4 regions of the Aliiglaciecola aliphaticivorans genome follow, and region 4 is predicted to be linked to each of the others. Evidence: predicted binding sites of a transcription regulator. Region 4 holds the regulator's gene; each other region holds the start of a gene.

Region 1 (4,220 bases), on a different contig from region 4:
CTTACAAAATAATCAAATTAATTGGCCAAGGTGGTATGGGAGCAGTTTACAAAGGAAAACGTGACAGCGGTGACTTTGAACATGATGTCGCCATTAAAGTGATACGCACTAAGGCGTTACCTGAGAAACTGATCGAACGATTTGAACGGGAAAGACAAACCCTAGCGCAACTCAACCATCCCAATATAGCCAGACTTTACGACGGTGGACAAACACCGCAAAAAATGCCGTATTTTATGATGGAATATATTGACGGGTTGCCGCTAACCAAGTGGTGCGAACAACAAAACTTAAGCGATTCGACACGCATTCAACTATTGATAAAAGCTTGTGAAGCAGTTCGTTATGCGCACCAAAACCTGATCATTCATCGAGATATTACTCCCTCTAACGTACTGGTTGATAAAGCTGGTGAAGTAAAATTAATTGATTTTGGTATCGCCAAACCTACATCGACTCGAAGTGACAATGTTGACGCTTCAAGTTCGTTAGCAAGTATGAGTTTTACCCCAGGCTTTGCCGCTCCTGAACGTGCAACAGGTGACGGTAATAACACCTTAGTTGATATCTATTCTTTAGGTAAATTGCTGGAAGCTATTTTTAAACAACGCAGCATCCCAAAAGAACTGCAAGCAATCATTAATCAAGCAACAGCCGCGCTACCACAGCACCGTTTTCAAACAGTAAATGCGTTAATAGTCGAACTAGAAAACTACTTACAGCAATTCCCAGTAACCGCCTACTCCACTTCGAACACCTATAAATTTAGCAAGTTTATTAAGCGTCATACTAAAGCGTCAATGATTGCAGGACTGGCACTGGTGGCAATTTTATCAGCGTTGGGAACCTCAATATATCAATATCAACGTGCCGAACAAAATTTAGTGCAGGCGCAAGCTCGATTCGATGACGTTAGAGCATTGGCAAAGTACCAAATTTTTGATTTGTACGATAATTTAAAACGCGTGGCTGGAAACACCAGCATTCGTGCTGACTTGGCCCATAGAGGACAACAATATCTGGCTAACCTGAGTAAACAGGCAAATGCATCAGCTGAGCTCAAACTTGAAACGGCGCAAGGATATATTCGTTTAGCGCGTATTTTTGGCGTGCCAGCCGAACCTAACTTGGGTGATGTGACTATTTCTCGCGCTAACTTATCTACAGCCCAAGTGATGTTGGATGAACTGCTGTCGTCGGCGCCCAACTTACCCGATGTAAAAGCCACGAAAGTAGAGTTGATGGCAGCACAAGGGATGATTTTAGTTCACGATGATAGTGATTTAGTAGCTGCACAGCAGACTATTGCACAAGGCCGAAAAATACTGGAATCAGTCCCTCATCCCAAAAGAAGTGAACTTTGGTATCTGGCCCAACGAAGTTTGCTATATACCGATTTAGAAAGGGCAGATCAGGCTGGTGATTCTCAATACTTACGGGAAAATGCCAATCGATTAAGGGAAGATACCCAACAATGGCCTAAGGCGATGCAAAAACGTGCAATTGCAAAGCAAGACCAAGCCTACAGCTTCTATTGGTTGGCCATGGCCGATTTTATTGACAGGAATAATGTTGAAGCAATTCAATATTTTCGTGAAGCGGACCGTCGGCTAAGCGCACTGGAAGCTAATCAGCCCAACGACCCTATGTTGCTCTATTTATTGTCTTGGACAAATTACATCGCCTATGGAGCAGCAGCAAATTTACATGACCAAAAGCAGTCGGTAGAATTTTTGGATAAAGCCACAGCAACCACAGAAAAGCTGAAAACCTTGCAAGAAGGTGATGCTTCTATTACCCGTCTTGCCATGCAAATGCGCGAAGCAAAATCACAATTGTTGGCGGAAATGGGTGACTTTGAACAAGCGATTTCCCAACAAATTGATATAGTTGCAGAGCAAAAGCGCTTGGCAGAAGCTAAACCCGAACCTTCCCAATATTCTACCTGGGCATTTTCCCATTTGATTCTAGCCTACATGTATCGAGATGTAGATAGATTAACCGATGCTTGCATCAGCCTCGAAACTGCCGAGCGACTTTTGCGCCCATTTGTCGCAAACAAACAACTCAGTGGTTACATGTACAATGCTGCAACTCGCTTACCCTCTGCCATCGAAAAGTGTCGAAATGGAGAAGATTTACCCACCATGAAATGGTTATTGGATTAGTTAGGAAGCTTCATTTTCAGCAATTTGCTGTTACCTAAAAGTAATTAAATGGCGCAATAAACGACCTAGATTGTGTTTGCTTTTTACTCATCTTGATTAATAGTCTTTTGTGGATCTTTGATTTAAAACAGGGAGTGATTGCACCAATAACACTCAACCCTCAGGGTCTCAGAAAACTAAAGAATTGATTTACATAGATTTATTTCTTGGCGTATTTTTTGCTTTTAATAAAATGTAACTCAACGAAGAGTCTACGGTCACAATATTCGAACAAAGGCGTTCAACTTCCTATGCACTGTATAGGAATTTGAACGTTTTTTTTTGCCTGTAGAAAACGACAAGCCAGATGTATTGGCATGAGAAACAACAATTAAATTTGAACACTAATTTTACGAGGGTACTTATGGCTTATTTACTTCCAGCAGAATTCGTCACTAAAATGGTCGATGCAGGCGAATCAAAAATATTTATGTCCACTCGCGATACGCTTATTCGCGGTTATATGGCTGGCGCAATACTCGCTTTAGCAGCGGTATTTGCAATAACTATTGCAGTGCAAACAGGTATGTTTCTTTTAGGCGCGATTTTATTCCCAGTAGGCTTCTGCATGCTGTATCTAATGGGGTTTGATTTGTTAACCGGCGTGTTTGTTTTATGTCCATTAGCATGGCTCGATAAACGTCCTGGCGTCACCATAAAAGGCATATTACGTAATTGGGGATTGGTATTTTTAGGTAACTTTGGTGGTGCTTTAACCGTTGCATTTATGATGGCATTTATTTTTACCTACGGTTTTAATGTTGACCCAGGGGCCATCGGTAAAAAAGTAGCGTCAATTGGTGAAGCTAGAACGCTAGGCTATGCTGAATATGGTACTGCGGGTTGGTTCACTATATTTATTCGCGGTATGTTGTGTAACTGGATGGTATCTCTAGGCGTAGTGGGCGCAATGATTTCGACTCATGTAAGCGGTAAGGTAATCGCCATGTGGATGCCGATCTTTTTGTTCTTCTTTATGGGATTCGAGCATTCAGTAGTGAACATGTTTTTGTTCCCATTCAGCCTGATTTTAGGTGGTGAATTTTCAGTTGTTGATTACTTTATTTGGAATGAAATTCCAACCGCATTAGGAAATCTTGTCGGTGGTTTAGCCTTCACTGGATTAACACTATATACCACTCATGTTCGCACTGGCTCGAAACGAAAAGTAGCTCAAGTTTCTCCAGAAACCATTGCGTCTGGCACTGTTGCACCAAATGCAAGCAACTAAAATTGTTACCGGCCAGTACTCAAGTGCTGGCCGAAAAGTTAACAATCAGGATTTTTGTGGCTTTGCTGCACCCACGCCAATGCAAGCCCAATTAAATGGATTTGCTGCGGCTTTGGCTGATGGTATAAGTAGCAGTCAAGTAAGCCATATCGCCAGCCAGGCAGCGGTGAATAGTTTTCTTCACGATTACTATTCGACCTCGGATGCGTGGTCAGTAGAAACCTCTGCTAAACGCGTTATCACTTCCATAAATGCGTGGTTGTTTGCCCATAGTAAACAAAGTGAATACCGATACGATCCCGACAAAGGATATGTGTGTACTTTTGCTGCAGTGGTAATTAAAGGCACTTACGCGCACCTGTTCCATGTGGGAGATTCACGAATTTATTTGTGCCGTCAAGGGAGCATACAACAGTTAACCAATGACCATCGCCAAATCGCAGCTGCCGGCAAAAGTTATCTCAGCCGTGCCTTGGGTATGGGCGATATTGTTGAAATTGATTACCAGCAAATTGCCCTGTTAGAGGGGGATACACTACTACTATCCACTGATGGTTTTCATGATTTTATTGACGCCAGTACTTTATTGGCCCAGCTAAATAAACAATCTGTCGTTAATGATGCGCTGGCAGAATGTTTAGGGAAGCAGGTTCTAGAAAAAGGTAGCGACGACAATATCACAATGCAACTCCTGCAAATACAAGGGCTAAACCATCAAAGCACCAGCCCAGTTAGTGATTTAGTTGAACAGATGCCCCTACCGCCACCTTTACAACCTGGTG
Region 2 (4,220 bases), on a different contig from region 4:
AGATCAACTCCAACCAGATATTATCGTTATCGATATTGAGTCACCTAGTCGGGATATTCTGGAAAGTTTGCATACGATCAAAAATATTGACCCCAAACCTGTGGTTATGTTTTCTAGCGAAGAAGATACAGACACTATCAATCAAAGTATTGAATCTGGGGTTAGTGCTTATGTAGTGGGTGATCTTGAACCTCATCGGGTAAAACCCATATTAGATGCTGCTGTTGCTAGGTTTCGCGAATTTCAAAAATTGAAAACTGAGTTAAGCGATACCAAACAGCAACTAAATTCTCGAAAGAATATTGATCAGGCTAAACGAATACTAATGAAAAATAAAAATATCAGTGAAGACCAGGCATTCCATACTATGCGAAAAACGGCTATGGATACTGGTCAAAAGTTAGATGATGTGGCCAAAACCATAATATCGATGTTTAATTCGTTGTAAGTTGTAATACAAAACATGATGAAACCTGAAAAAACACAATTAACGTTAGGATTTAGCCCTCTTACTGATTGCGCCCCTTTTGTGGTTGCAAAAAATTTAGGATATTTTGAACACTGGGGTTTAGACGTAACTCTACAGAAACAAAATTCCTGGGCGACCTTGCGAGACAAGTTACATGCTGGTGTTTTAGATGCTGCACAGATGCTTGCCCCTATGCCCATTGCCAGTACGTTAGGATTGGGCGTTGCACCTATCCATGTTTTGACACCTATGGTGTTAAGTCAAAATGGTAATGGCATTACCTTATCTGAACCCCTGATTAAAGAGCTATTGTCGGTCAATAAAATTTTTCAGTTAGACTTTCCCCTTGATGCTAAACTTCTCAAAAACGTTATCGACTATCGAACCCAGCACAATCAAACCAAACTTTCATTTGCTACGGTATTTCCTTACAGTTGTCATCACTATCAACTCAAAGATTGGTTGTTGAGTGGCGGAATCACATTTGACGATGTAAATATCAGTGTTGTACCACCAATTAATATGGTCGATTCTATGTTAAGTGGTGATATCGATGGATTTTGTGTTGGTGGGCCGTGGAATGCCAAGGCCGTTCGCGGTAGTTGCGGCGTTACTGTGGTGACCTCATCTGACATATGGCAAGACTCGCCAGAAAAAGTGTTAGGCTTTTTGGCGTCATTTGCAGAAACCAATCCAAATACTGTTTTAGCAATTTGCGCGGCTCTCAAGCAAGCTTGTAATTGGTTGGACTCAGTACCTAATCGTTTTGAAACCGCGGTAATGATGAGTCAGGAAGGCTTCTTAGGTGAACCTTTAGAGATCATTACCCCCTCTTTATTAGGAAGTTGCTTAACGCAAGCAACCCTTTCCCCGCGCTCAGTCCCTTCTTACAATCAATTTGCTACTACTGTTGATGGCAAAGACGTCAATAATCCAGACGTTGAGTATGGTCAATGGTTGTTACAAAAAATGCAAGATAGTGGTCAAATTCCCGACAATACCGAAACCACAGGATGTATAGAAGGGATCTATCGCAGTGATATTTATCGTCAAATTTCCCCATTGTTAGCAAAGTTAGGTTAATGATTACCCTTAGATAAGAGCCCTGAAAATGCTGGAAGAGCACTTTTATGAGGCAATTTCAAAGTGCAAATTGCACTACAATGGTTTTCAAATAGTGAGATGCCATTAGTGATTCATCTTAAGTTGTTGATATTTAACGATAATAAAAGTTGGCATTAGTCGTGCTTTATAACGCTCGAGACAAAGGCTTAAAGCAAAAATAATAATCTAAGCGTTGTCCATCTAACATAATATCATTTGTCTGCAAAGTTGCAGTTATTTGATACGGCAAAGTAGCCCACGTGAACTTCAAGTTTTTGGAGTTGACGTGGGTTTTTTTTTGGAAAAAATTCGGAGTGGATTATGTCTCGAACAAAATGGTCGAATGCAGTTATTAAATTGGTATCGTCGATGCGTAAAGCTATGATTTTGGCCCCAATAGCCGTAGTGATTGGCAGCACAAGTTTGCATGCTCAAGAAGTGGGTTATCCGGAAAAAGAAGAGCTTAAGTTTGGTTTTATTAAATTGACCGATATGGCGCCGTTAGCCATAGCGTATGAAAAACGATTTTTTGAAGATGAGGGGCTATATGTCACTTTAGAGGCTCAGGCAAATTGGAAAGTCTTACTCGATAGAGTCATCGATGGGCAGCTAGATGGTGCTCATATGTTAGCAGGGCAACCATTAGGTGCAACTATAGGCTATGGAACGCAAGCCGATATTATTACTGCTTTCAGTATGGATTTAAACGGAAACGCTATCACTGTCTCCAATGATATTTGGAGTCAAATGAAAACCCATATTCCCCATGAAAATGGAAAACCAGTACACCCGATAAAAGCCGATGCGTTAAAACCGGTAATTGACAGTTTTAAAGACCAAGGTAAACCTTTCAAGATGGGAATGGTGTTTCCAGTATCTACTCACAATTATGAGCTTCGCTATTGGTTAGCTGCGGGTAACATCCATCCTGGTTACTATGCACCACACAAAGATGATACTAGCGGACAAATAAATGCAGATGCGTTGTTGTCAGTGACTCCACCCCCTCAAATGCCAGCCACTATGGAAGCTGGCACAATCGAAGGTTACTGCGTAGGTGAACCTTGGAATCAACAGGCTGTGTTTAAAGGTATTGGCGTACCCGTAGTCACTGACTATGAGATTTGGAAAGATAACCCAGAGAAAGTTTTTGGAGTCAGCAAAAAATGGGCTGAGGAGAATCCGAATACTCATATTCGCGTGGTTAAAGCTATGATTCGAGCTGCCATCTGGTTAGATGAAAATAACAATGCTAACCGTCCTGAGGCCGTGAAAATATTAGCTAAAAGCGCTTATGTTGGTGCTGACGCTGAGGTAATTGCAAACAGCATGGTAGGTACGTTTGAATATGAAAAAGGAGACAAACGAGAGGTTCCAGACTTCAACGTTTTCTTCCGTTATAACGCGACTTATCCATTTTACAGTGATGCCATTTGGTATTTAACCCAAATGCGTCGTTGGGGCCAAATTAGTGAGCAAAAACCGGACTCTTGGTACAAAGACATTGCCAAGCAAGTTTATCGTCCAGACATTTATGCTCAAGCTGCAAAGGCATTGATTGCTGAAGGCAAAGCGGATGCAAAAGATTTTCCTGAATTTGCTACTGAAACAGGCTTCAAACCTGCTCAGAAACACTTCATCGATAATATTGTTTATGACGGTACTCAGCCAAATGCTTATTTGGAAAAATTTACTATTGGAATCAAAGGTGACACTAAGCTTTAAAGCTTAGGTGAATTCACCGGACGGAGAACTAAAATGTCTAAACAAGCAGCTATTCCTATGATCACAGAGAAAGAAGCAAGCTTCGATTTAGTGAAGCTAACTGGATGGCTAAAAACCATAATGCTGCCGGTAATTGGATTGGTCGTGTTTATTGGCCTGTGGAATGTATTAGCCAAAAATATTGATACTTCTTTGGGGCAATTCCCTGGTACTACTGCTGTTTGGCAACAGGCCAAGGTATTGGTAGATGAACATTATACCCAGCAAAGCAAAGCTGAAGCGTTTTATGAGCGCCAACATAAGCGCAATGCTGAAAGGGTAGCAAAAGACCCTAATTATCAACCAAAAATTCGAGCCTTCACCGGCGCTCCAACATTCTTTCAACAGATTTGGACGAGCCTTTATACGGTCATGGTAGGCTTTGTTATGGCATCACTTTTCGCGGTTCCTTTGGGGATTCTATGTGGATTAAGTAAGTCTTCATACGCGGCTATCAACCCATTGATTCAGTTATTTAAACCCATTTCTCCACTCGCATGGTTGCCGTTAGTAACAATGGTGGTCAGTGCCGTTTATGTGTCTGATGATCCTATGTTCGCCAAGTCTTTTATAACCTCTGCAGCAACAGTGGCACTTTGTTGTTTATGGCCAACTCTGATTAACACCGCCGTTGGTGTATCGAGCATTGATAAGGATCTTATTAATGTCAGTAAGGTATTAAGACTAAATCCTATCCAACATGTAATAAAAATTGTAATGCCTTCCTCAATTCCAGCGATTTTTACGGGTTTACGTCTGTCGTTAGGTATTGGTTGGATGGTGTTGATCGCAGCTGAAATGTTGGCGCAAAACCCTGGGCTAGGCAAGTTTGTCTGGGATGAGTTTCAAAACGGAAGCTCGGAATCTTTGGCTCGTATAATGG
Region 3 (4,220 bases), on a different contig from region 4:
TATCGCCAATGCGTTTATCATTATTGCTGAATATAATCGTTCTGTGCAGGGCTTTTTAGTCGGTTCCGTTGAGCGGATTATCAATACCAATTGGGATGCTATTATGCCACCTCCCCAAGGTACCGGAAGAGCGAGTTATTTAACCGCAGTAACCGAAGTCGATGGTGAGTTAATTGAAATTCTTGATGTGGAAAAAATTCTAAACGAAATATCGCCTTTGAAAACCGAAGTGAGTGAAGATTTAGCGGCTAATTTAAATATGTCTGAATCCCCTGCAAATGATAAAATTATTTTTATTGCAGACGACTCTTCGGTGGCGAGAAGCCAAGTTAAGAAAGCGCTGACAGCGCTGGGTTTAAAGATAGAAATGGCTAAAAACGGACTCGAAGCCCTTAATCGTTTAAAACAAATCGCGGCAGAAACTGGTGATGTTACCGATAAAGTCGGCGTCCTAGTGTCTGACATAGAAATGCCGGAAATGGATGGTTATACCCTTACTGCAGAGATTAAGCACACGCCAGAGTTGAGTAAACTTAAGGTCGTTTTGCACACCTCCTTAAGTGGTGTTTTTAATCAAGCAATGGTGCAAAAAGTAGGGGCAGATGACTTTATCGCTAAATTTCATCCCGATGAGTTAGCCTCTGCGGTGCAAAAATGGTTTAACAAATAAAGCGCTTACTTTATGTTGGAATTTGATATTTGAAATTAGATCAATTAGCGCCCCATGAACTCTCGGAATTTGCGGAATTTTTAGAGCGACAATGCGGTATTGTATTAAGTGAGCAAAAAGGCTACCTAGTTTATAGTCGTCTTGGTCCTTTAGTGCGTCAGGAGAATCTGACGAGTATTTCTGAACTACTTCAGATTGCCTATAAAGGCAGTTCCGCCCAACTGCGGGAAAAAGTAGTGGACGCAATGACAACCAACGAAACCTTGTGGTTTCGTGACAAGTATCCATTCGAGATTCTATCTAAAACCCTGCTTACTAAATTGGCGAGTGTAAACCGTAAAGTTAGAATTTGGAGTGCTGCCTGTTCGTCTGGGCAAGAACCTTATTCCATTGCCATGTGTATTCAGGAGTTCAAAAGGTCTCATCCTCGTGCTTTTCCTTATGGTATTGAGATTGTTGCCACCGATATTTCAACTGAGATGCTGAAAAGAGCTAAAACAGGTAAGTTTGATAGTATTTCAATAAGCAGAGGCTTAGCCGACGAGCGTAAAAACCGTTTTTTTAAAGCCGTTGATAATAACCATATGCAACTGGATCACGAAATCGTTTCTATGGTGCATTTTAAACCGCAGAATCTGTTAAACAGTTATTCCGGCTTAGGTCGCTTTGATGTGGTTTTTTGTCGAAATGTGCTTATTTATTTCTCGTTAAGTAATAAGCGGAAAATCCTGCAACAAATTGCCGCTTGCCTGCAAAACCATGGAGCTTTATTCCTTGGCGCCTCTGAGTCTATCGCAGAGTTAAATCAATTGTTTAGTCTGGAACGCAATAATCCAGGTATCTTTTATATTAAAAAAAGCAATTGATTCAATCGGTTACACTGTTTCATCTGTTTACCTCCCTTTTATTCTAAATGTCTTGGCATAGGCCTTGCTAAATTTTTCTCAAGCGAGTTTTAAGTTGAGAACAGTATGGCAATTAGTCTTGATAAATTAACCGGCCTTCATAGTCGAGCAATGCAGGTGAGAACCGACACCATGGAAGTTATTTCTGGGAATTTAGCTAATGCTAACACCCCTGGTTATAAAGCACGTGGTGTCGATTTTCAAAAAGCCATGCAATCAGCAAATCAAGATCGTCAGCAAAATATGACCCGTACCCATGAAAAGCATTTCGAAGGAACCATGCAATCTCAAGCCAGTATTGAGTTTCGTATTCCTTTGCAGCCCGATACTGGAGACGGTAACACCGTAGAAGTACAAGCTGAGCGTAATGCTTTTTTAGAAAACGGCATGCGGTATCAAGCAAGCATACAATTTTTGAATGGCAAGATTAAAGGTATGAAAAAAGCACTAGCTGGAGGGCAAGGCGGATGAGTTTATTTAGAGTTATGGACATTGCTAGCACTGGCATGAGTGCGGAAAGCGTTCGATTGAATACTACAGCCAGTAATATTGCCAATGCCAACAGCGTTAGCAGTAGCTATGACGAAACTTACAAGGCTCGCCATCCTGTTTTTGCTGCTGAGATGCAACGAGCAACAGAGTCACAGTCACAAGGTTCAGGCGTGCAGGTGCTAGGTATAGTCGAAAGTCAAAAGCCACTGCAAATCGAATACAGTCCAGGCCACCCCATGGCAGACAGTAACGGTTATATCTATAAACCCAATGTGAATGTGGTTGAAGAAATGGCGGACATGATGTCTGCATCAAAATCTTATGAAACCAATGTTCAACTGGCAGACACTACCAAACGTATATTTAGACGTGTATTGCAACTTGGTCAGGGTCAGTAAATCACTGATTTAGTGAGGAAAGTAACGTGGAAATATCAAAAACAACAGGATTAGACTCTAACCTGTATGTGCAAGAAGAAACTGTACCAATTGATGATGGTAGTAATGAACGGTTAAGCCAGGAAGATTTTTTCTCTTTGCTCACCGAGCAATTGGCGAATCAAGATCCCACTAAACCTGTAGACAATGATCAAATGGTGTCGCAAATGACTAGTTTCAGTATTTCTGAGGGCATAGATTCATTGAATACTAAATTTACTGAGTTTGCCACTAGCATGACTTCAAACCAAGCGCTACAGGCATCAAGCCTAATCGGTCAAGATGTGTTATTGCAAGGTAATGTTGGTCATTTAAGTGATACCAGCACTGGTGTGACAGGGGTGGTGATTACCGACCAGACTACCCAAGACTTACAAATTACCATTGAATCAGCATCCGGTGAATTAATTAAAACCATTGATGCGGGTACGCAGACCGCGGGAAATATTCAATTTTCATGGGATGGTAAAGATGCAAACGGCAATGATTTGCCTGCTGGCGATTATGCTGTGTATGCACAAGGTACGCAAAACGGAGAATCGACGACTTTACCCACAGCGGTTAATAGACATGTGGATAGCGTCAGTTTTGCAAGTAACAATCAAGGTGTCATTTTAAATTTGGATGGCGAAACAAGTGTCAATTTGAGTGATGTCATTCAAATCGGTGGTTAATTAAAAATGTTAGCCCTTTAGTTTAGGAGAGAATAAACGATGTCTTTTAACATAGCATTAAGCGGTGTTTCAGCTGCTCAAAAAGATCTAGATGTCACTGCAAATAATATTGCAAACGTAAATACTGTCGGTTTTAAAGAATCGCGAGCTGAATTCGGTGACGTCTATGCTTCGTCGCTATTGGCAGCCGGCAATACAAAAGTAGGTGACGGGGTATTAACCCAAGATGTTGCTCAGCAATTTTCTCAAGGTAGTCTTCAGTTTACCAATACTGCACTGGATCTGGCGATTACTGGAAACGGATTTTTTGCCACTACTCCTGAAATAACCTCTCGTGATTTCTCATTTACGCGAGCTGGGCAGTTTAAACTTGATCAAGATAACTTTGTGGTTAACTCCAACGGTGATAATTTAATGGGCTTCCCGGTTAACGCTGACGGTACGTCTTCATCTGTGGCTTTGAGCACAACTATTCCGGTGAGAATTCCAGACTCTTCAGGCTCACCACAACAAACCACCGAAGTTTCACCTCGCTTTAATTTGCCAGCAGGTGATGATGCTAAAGATATAACCCTTTTTGATCCTGACGATCCACTTACCTATAACGCAGCTACATCTATCACCGTATACGACTCCCTGGGTGATAGCCATGTAATGACTTACTACTTTATGAAAGACTCTGCTGCAACCAATGAGTGGGTAGTCGTTAATTATGTTGATGACACTGCCATTGATACCGCAGGTGACACTGAAAACGTAGCAGGTACAGATCCGAATAATATAGCGGGTTCAGTATCATTGGGGGCAGATGCGGTTTCCGGTTTTAGAATGCAATTCAGCAGCGGCGGTGATTTTATTGGTATTCAGAATGGTGATGGTACGCCTGTTGCGACCGGCGATGTGACGACTGTTCAGTTAGGTAACCCGCCGTTGATAAACGGTTCTGATGCAACTCAGACTATTACAACTAACTTCGCACTTGAAACTGGCAGTGCAACTGCTGATGAGCCAACTCAGTTTGCCTCTTCGTTCGAAGTTACTT
Region 4 (4,220 bases):
GAAGGTAAAGAAATATTTATTGCTCGGGGGGAACCCGCAAAATACAGTCAAACACTAGATGATGGCAGTAAAATTAGTGCTGCTGCCAATGAAATAAAATACCAAGTGTCTAATCGAACATTAACCTTAGTTGGATCAGCTGAATTGAATCAGGATAGCAGCCTTGTTAAAGGTGAATCCATTCAATTCAATATGGAGTTAGAACAATTAATAGCTGAAAGTGACAGCAATGCAGAAGGTGGTGTTACGGCTATTTTTCAACCTGAAAGTATTCGTAAACGTCAGGACGAAAGTGCAAACGAAGAATCCAAAAATTCAGAACAGCAAGACATTAACAAGTTGCAGGATGAACAACCTTAATGGCAACATTAAAAGCAACCAATTTAGCTAAATCATATAAATCTCGACAGGTAGTTCGTGATGTTAGTTTGGAAGTGTCTACTGGACAAATTGTTGGTTTGTTGGGTCCTAATGGTGCAGGTAAAACAACCACGTTTTATATGATTGTTGGGCTAGTACCTTTAGACAAAGGCGATATTTTTATTGACCAAACAGCGTTGACATTGCAGCCCATGCACATTCGGGCTAGAAAAGGAATTGGGTATCTTCCCCAAGAATCATCTATATTTCGTAAACTGACCGTTTACCAAAATATTATGGCAATTTTGCAAACCCGAAAGGAATTGAGTTCTGACCAGCGCGAAGAGCAAGCTGATGCATTACTCGATGAGTTTAATATAAATCACATTCGCAATAGCCTTGGCATGAGTTTATCTGGGGGCGAACGTCGAAGAGTAGAAATAGCACGGGCGTTAGCTGCCGCACCAGAATTTATCCTATTGGATGAGCCTTTCGCTGGAGTAGACCCTATTTCGGTGAATGACATAAAAAAAATAATTCAACACTTGCGTGACAGAGGTATTGGAGTATTAATAACGGATCACAATGTACGTGAAACCCTAGACGTGTGTGAAAAAGCGTATATTGTGAGTCATGGTGAATTAATAGCTTCTGGTACTGCAGAAGAAGTTTTAAATAATCAACAAGTCAGAGATGTATACCTTGGCGAGCAATTCAAGCTATAGTACAGGTATGTTGTTTTTAACCAAAGCTTTGTGGCTAAACAAGTAAGAATAAAAAAACTAAATGAAACCCTCGTTACAATTAAAATTTAGTCAGCAACTAACAATGACGCCTCAATTGCAGCAGGCGATACGTCTATTGCAGTTGTCAACGCTGGATTTACAACAAGAAATACAGGAAGCGTTAGAATCCAACCCCCTTTTGGAAGTAGAGGATGGTTCTGATGTCCCCACTGGGGATTCCGCTCTAGCAGATAGTAATGATAAATTCACTGAAGAAACCGTTTCCGCAAGTTCAGATTCCATTGACACTAACGAAGCGTTAGAAAAAGCGGATATACCAGACGAATTACCCATAGATAGTACCTGGGATGAATATATCAGTGCATCTTCAGCACCCGCATCTATTAGTGGTGGTAGCGGCGGGGATGATGATCAAGTTTTCCAAGGCGAAACCAGTGAAAACATACAAGATCATTTGTTATGGCAGATGCGGCTGACCCCTTTTTCAGAAGTTGATAACGCCATCGCCATTGCAATCATCGACTCAATCGATGAATCTGGATATCTCACCATTAGCACTGAAGATGTGCTTGCAAGTCTCGACCACGAAGATGTAGAGCTAGATGAAGTTGAATGTGTTTTAAAACGCATTCAAATGTTCGATCCTATTGGTTCCGGTTCAAGAACTCCCCAAGAGTGTCTAATGGTGCAAATGAATCAATTTGCGCCTGATACGCCATGGTTGAATGAAGCTAAATTATTGATCAGTGAATATGCAGACCTGTTGGGTAGCAAAGACTACCGAACACTAATGCGTAAAACGCGCTTAAAAGAAGATGAATTACGTGAGGCCATGCGCTTATTGCAAACCTTGAACCCTCGCCCAGGCAGCGCGTTAATAATTAGTGATTCAGAGTACGTCATTCCTGATGTTTCTGTAATGAAGAAAAATGGACGTTGGCAAGTAGAGTTAAATCCCGATAGCTTGCCTAAACTGAATGTGAATCAGCAGTATGCAGCTATGAGCCGCAACGCTAAAAACACCAGTGACAGCCAGTTTATTCGTTCACATATGCAAGAAGCCAAATGGTTTATCAAAAGCCTTGAAAGTAGAAATGATACGCTACTAAAAGTAGCCAACTGTATTGTTCAACAGCAAGTCGGATTTTTCGAGCATGGACCGGAAATGATGAAACCAATGGTGTTAAATGATGTCGCAGAAATGGTGGATATGCATGAATCAACCATTTCCCGTGTTACTACACAAAAATATATGCATACACCAAGAGGGATATACGAGCTGAAGTACTTCTTCTCCAGCCATGTGGCAACAGATTCTGGCGGAGAGTGTTCTTCCACGGCGATTCGCGCGCTCATTAAAAAACTTATTGCTGCCGAGCTTCCAACGAAGCCGCTTAGTGATAGTAAGATTGCTGATCTACTGGCCGACCAAGGCATAAAGGTTGCCCGTAGAACCATAGCAAAATACCGGGAGTCTTTATCGATCCCACCGTCTAACCAACGCAAGAGCCTGCTGTAGGCTCGACAACAGAAGGAATACGCTAATTATGCAAATTAACCTTACTGGCCATCATGTAGAAATTACAGATTCATTGCGAGATTACGTAGACAACAAATTTACAAAGTTAGAAAGGCATTTTGATCACATCAACAATGTCCATGTCATTCTCAATGTCGAAAAGCTTAATCAAAAGGCTGAAGCGACAGTTCATCTTAGCGGAGGGGAAGTGTTTGCAACCTCAGAACATAACGATATGTACGCAGCCATTGACGGATTAATCGATAAGCTTGATCGACAGGTGATCAAGCACAAGGAAAAAATCAAACGTCATTAACCTATATTAGATTATTTAATGGAAATTAAAGACATCCTTTCCTCTGACTGCACAAGTTGTGCAGTTCAGGGGACAAGTAAAAAACGAATTCTTGAAACTATCAGCCTGATAGCGGCAGAAAAGATTGACGGTATTGATCAGACTACCATTTTAAATAGTTTGGTAAATCGCGAAAAAATGGGTAGTACAGGAATCGGTAATGGTATTGCCTTACCCCATGGCAGATTAGCCGGCTTAAAAGACGTCGTTGCCATATTAATCACCAGTGATCCTTCCATCAACTTTGACGCCATAGATAACTGCCCTGTCGATATATTTTTTGCTATTTTAGTACCTGAAGATAAAGCTGCAGGCCATCTGCAAACCTTAGCAACCATAGCAACAAAGTTAAGTGACAAAGAGATTCTTAAACGTATCCGCAGCGCACAAGACAATAGCCAGTTATATGAGGCAATCGTTGCATGAAGCTGATTATTATTAGTGGTCGTTCTGGCTCAGGAAAGTCTATTGCACTGCGCTCTTTAGAAGATTTAGGTTATTATTGTGTTGATAATATTCCAGTTAATCTTCTGCCCACCCTGACCCATACGGTGATGGATGAGTATGATCAAGTAGCCGTCAGTATCGATGTGAGAAACCTTCCTAAGGTATCTGGTGAACTAGTCGAAATTCTTGATTATTTGCCAGCAAACTGGGATATGACCATCGTTTATTTAGATGCCAGTGATGACATGCTAATTAAACGTTTCAGCGAAACCCGCAGACTGCACCCGCTGTCACGTCAAAACAAATCCCTTTCAGATGCGATTCAAGCGGAAGGTCAATTATTAGCTCCTATCGCAGAACGTGCTGACTTATATTTAGATACTGACAAGCTTTCAGTTCACCAATTAGCGGAGTTAGTGCGAGAACGAATATTAGGCAAAAAGAGTTCTAGGCTGGTTTTAGTATTTGAGTCTTTTGGATTCAAATATGGCATACCCAAAGATGCAGACTACGTATTTGATGCACGTTTTTTGCCTAACCCCCATTGGGAACCCGATTTGAAACATTTGACGGGTTTAGATTCACCAGTAGAGATATTTTTAGGTTCCCAGCCAATAGTAACGAAATTTATTTGGCAAATTCAAAACCTCATATCGACCTGGCTTCCTCATTTAGAAAGAAATAATCGTAGTTACGTAACAGTCGCAATAGGCTGCACCGGTGGACAACATCGCTCAGTTTATGTTGCCGAGTCATTAGCAAAAACATTTTCAGCTTCTCACCCTGATGTGCA

What was found. Region 4 encodes sigma-54, which starts transcription at its own class of promoters, with help from an activator protein. Its sites were predicted from a motif close to GTTGGCACGNNNNTNGNNT; they were not measured.
Region 1: a site for sigma-54 is predicted at 2,374-2,392, ahead of ACYVIL_RS21165 (formate/nitrite transporter family protein). Genes of this name have one in related genera too.
Region 2: a site for sigma-54 is predicted at 1,701-1,719, ahead of ACYVIL_RS07520 (CmpA/NrtA family ABC transporter substrate-binding protein). Genes of this name have one in related genera too.
Region 3: a site for sigma-54 is predicted at 1,588-1,606, ahead of flgB (flagellar basal body rod protein FlgB). Genes of this name have one in related genera too.

The regions. Positions count from the first base shown of each region.
Region 1 is NZ_BAAGTF010000094.1:90,663-94,882, forward strand. Features, by position in the region: gene ACYVIL_RS21160 (serine/threonine protein kinase) at 1-2,168, shown strand, start outside; gene ACYVIL_RS21165 (formate/nitrite transporter family protein) at 2,572-3,438, shown strand; gene ACYVIL_RS21170 (protein kinase domain-containing protein) at 3,425-4,220, shown strand, end outside.
Region 2 is NZ_BAAGTF010000013.1:17,131-21,350, forward strand. Features, by position in the region: gene ACYVIL_RS07510 (ANTAR domain-containing response regulator) at 1-448, shown strand, start outside; gene ACYVIL_RS07515 (CmpA/NrtA family ABC transporter substrate-binding protein) at 464-1,552, shown strand; gene ACYVIL_RS07520 (CmpA/NrtA family ABC transporter substrate-binding protein) at 1,955-3,298, shown strand; gene ACYVIL_RS07525 (ABC transporter permease) at 3,356-4,220, shown strand, end outside.
Region 3 is NZ_BAAGTF010000019.1:153,186-157,405, forward strand. Features, by position in the region: gene ACYVIL_RS11000 (chemotaxis protein CheV) at 1-670, shown strand, start outside; gene ACYVIL_RS11005 (CheR family methyltransferase) at 700-1,536, shown strand; gene flgB (flagellar basal body rod protein FlgB) at 1,642-2,046, shown strand; gene flgC (flagellar basal body rod protein FlgC) at 2,043-2,465, shown strand; gene ACYVIL_RS11020 (flagellar hook assembly protein FlgD) at 2,492-3,178, shown strand; gene flgE (flagellar hook protein FlgE) at 3,218-4,220, shown strand, end outside.
Region 4 is NZ_BAAGTF010000017.1:34,006-38,225, reverse strand. Features, by position in the region: gene lptA (lipopolysaccharide transport periplasmic protein LptA) at 1-360, shown strand, start outside; gene lptB (LPS export ABC transporter ATP-binding protein) at 360-1,085, shown strand; gene ACYVIL_RS09255 (RNA polymerase factor sigma-54) at 1,147-2,625, shown strand; gene hpf (ribosome hibernation promoting factor) at 2,654-2,941, shown strand; gene ptsN (PTS IIA-like nitrogen regulatory protein PtsN) at 2,960-3,406, shown strand; gene rapZ (RNase adapter RapZ) at 3,403-4,220, shown strand, end outside.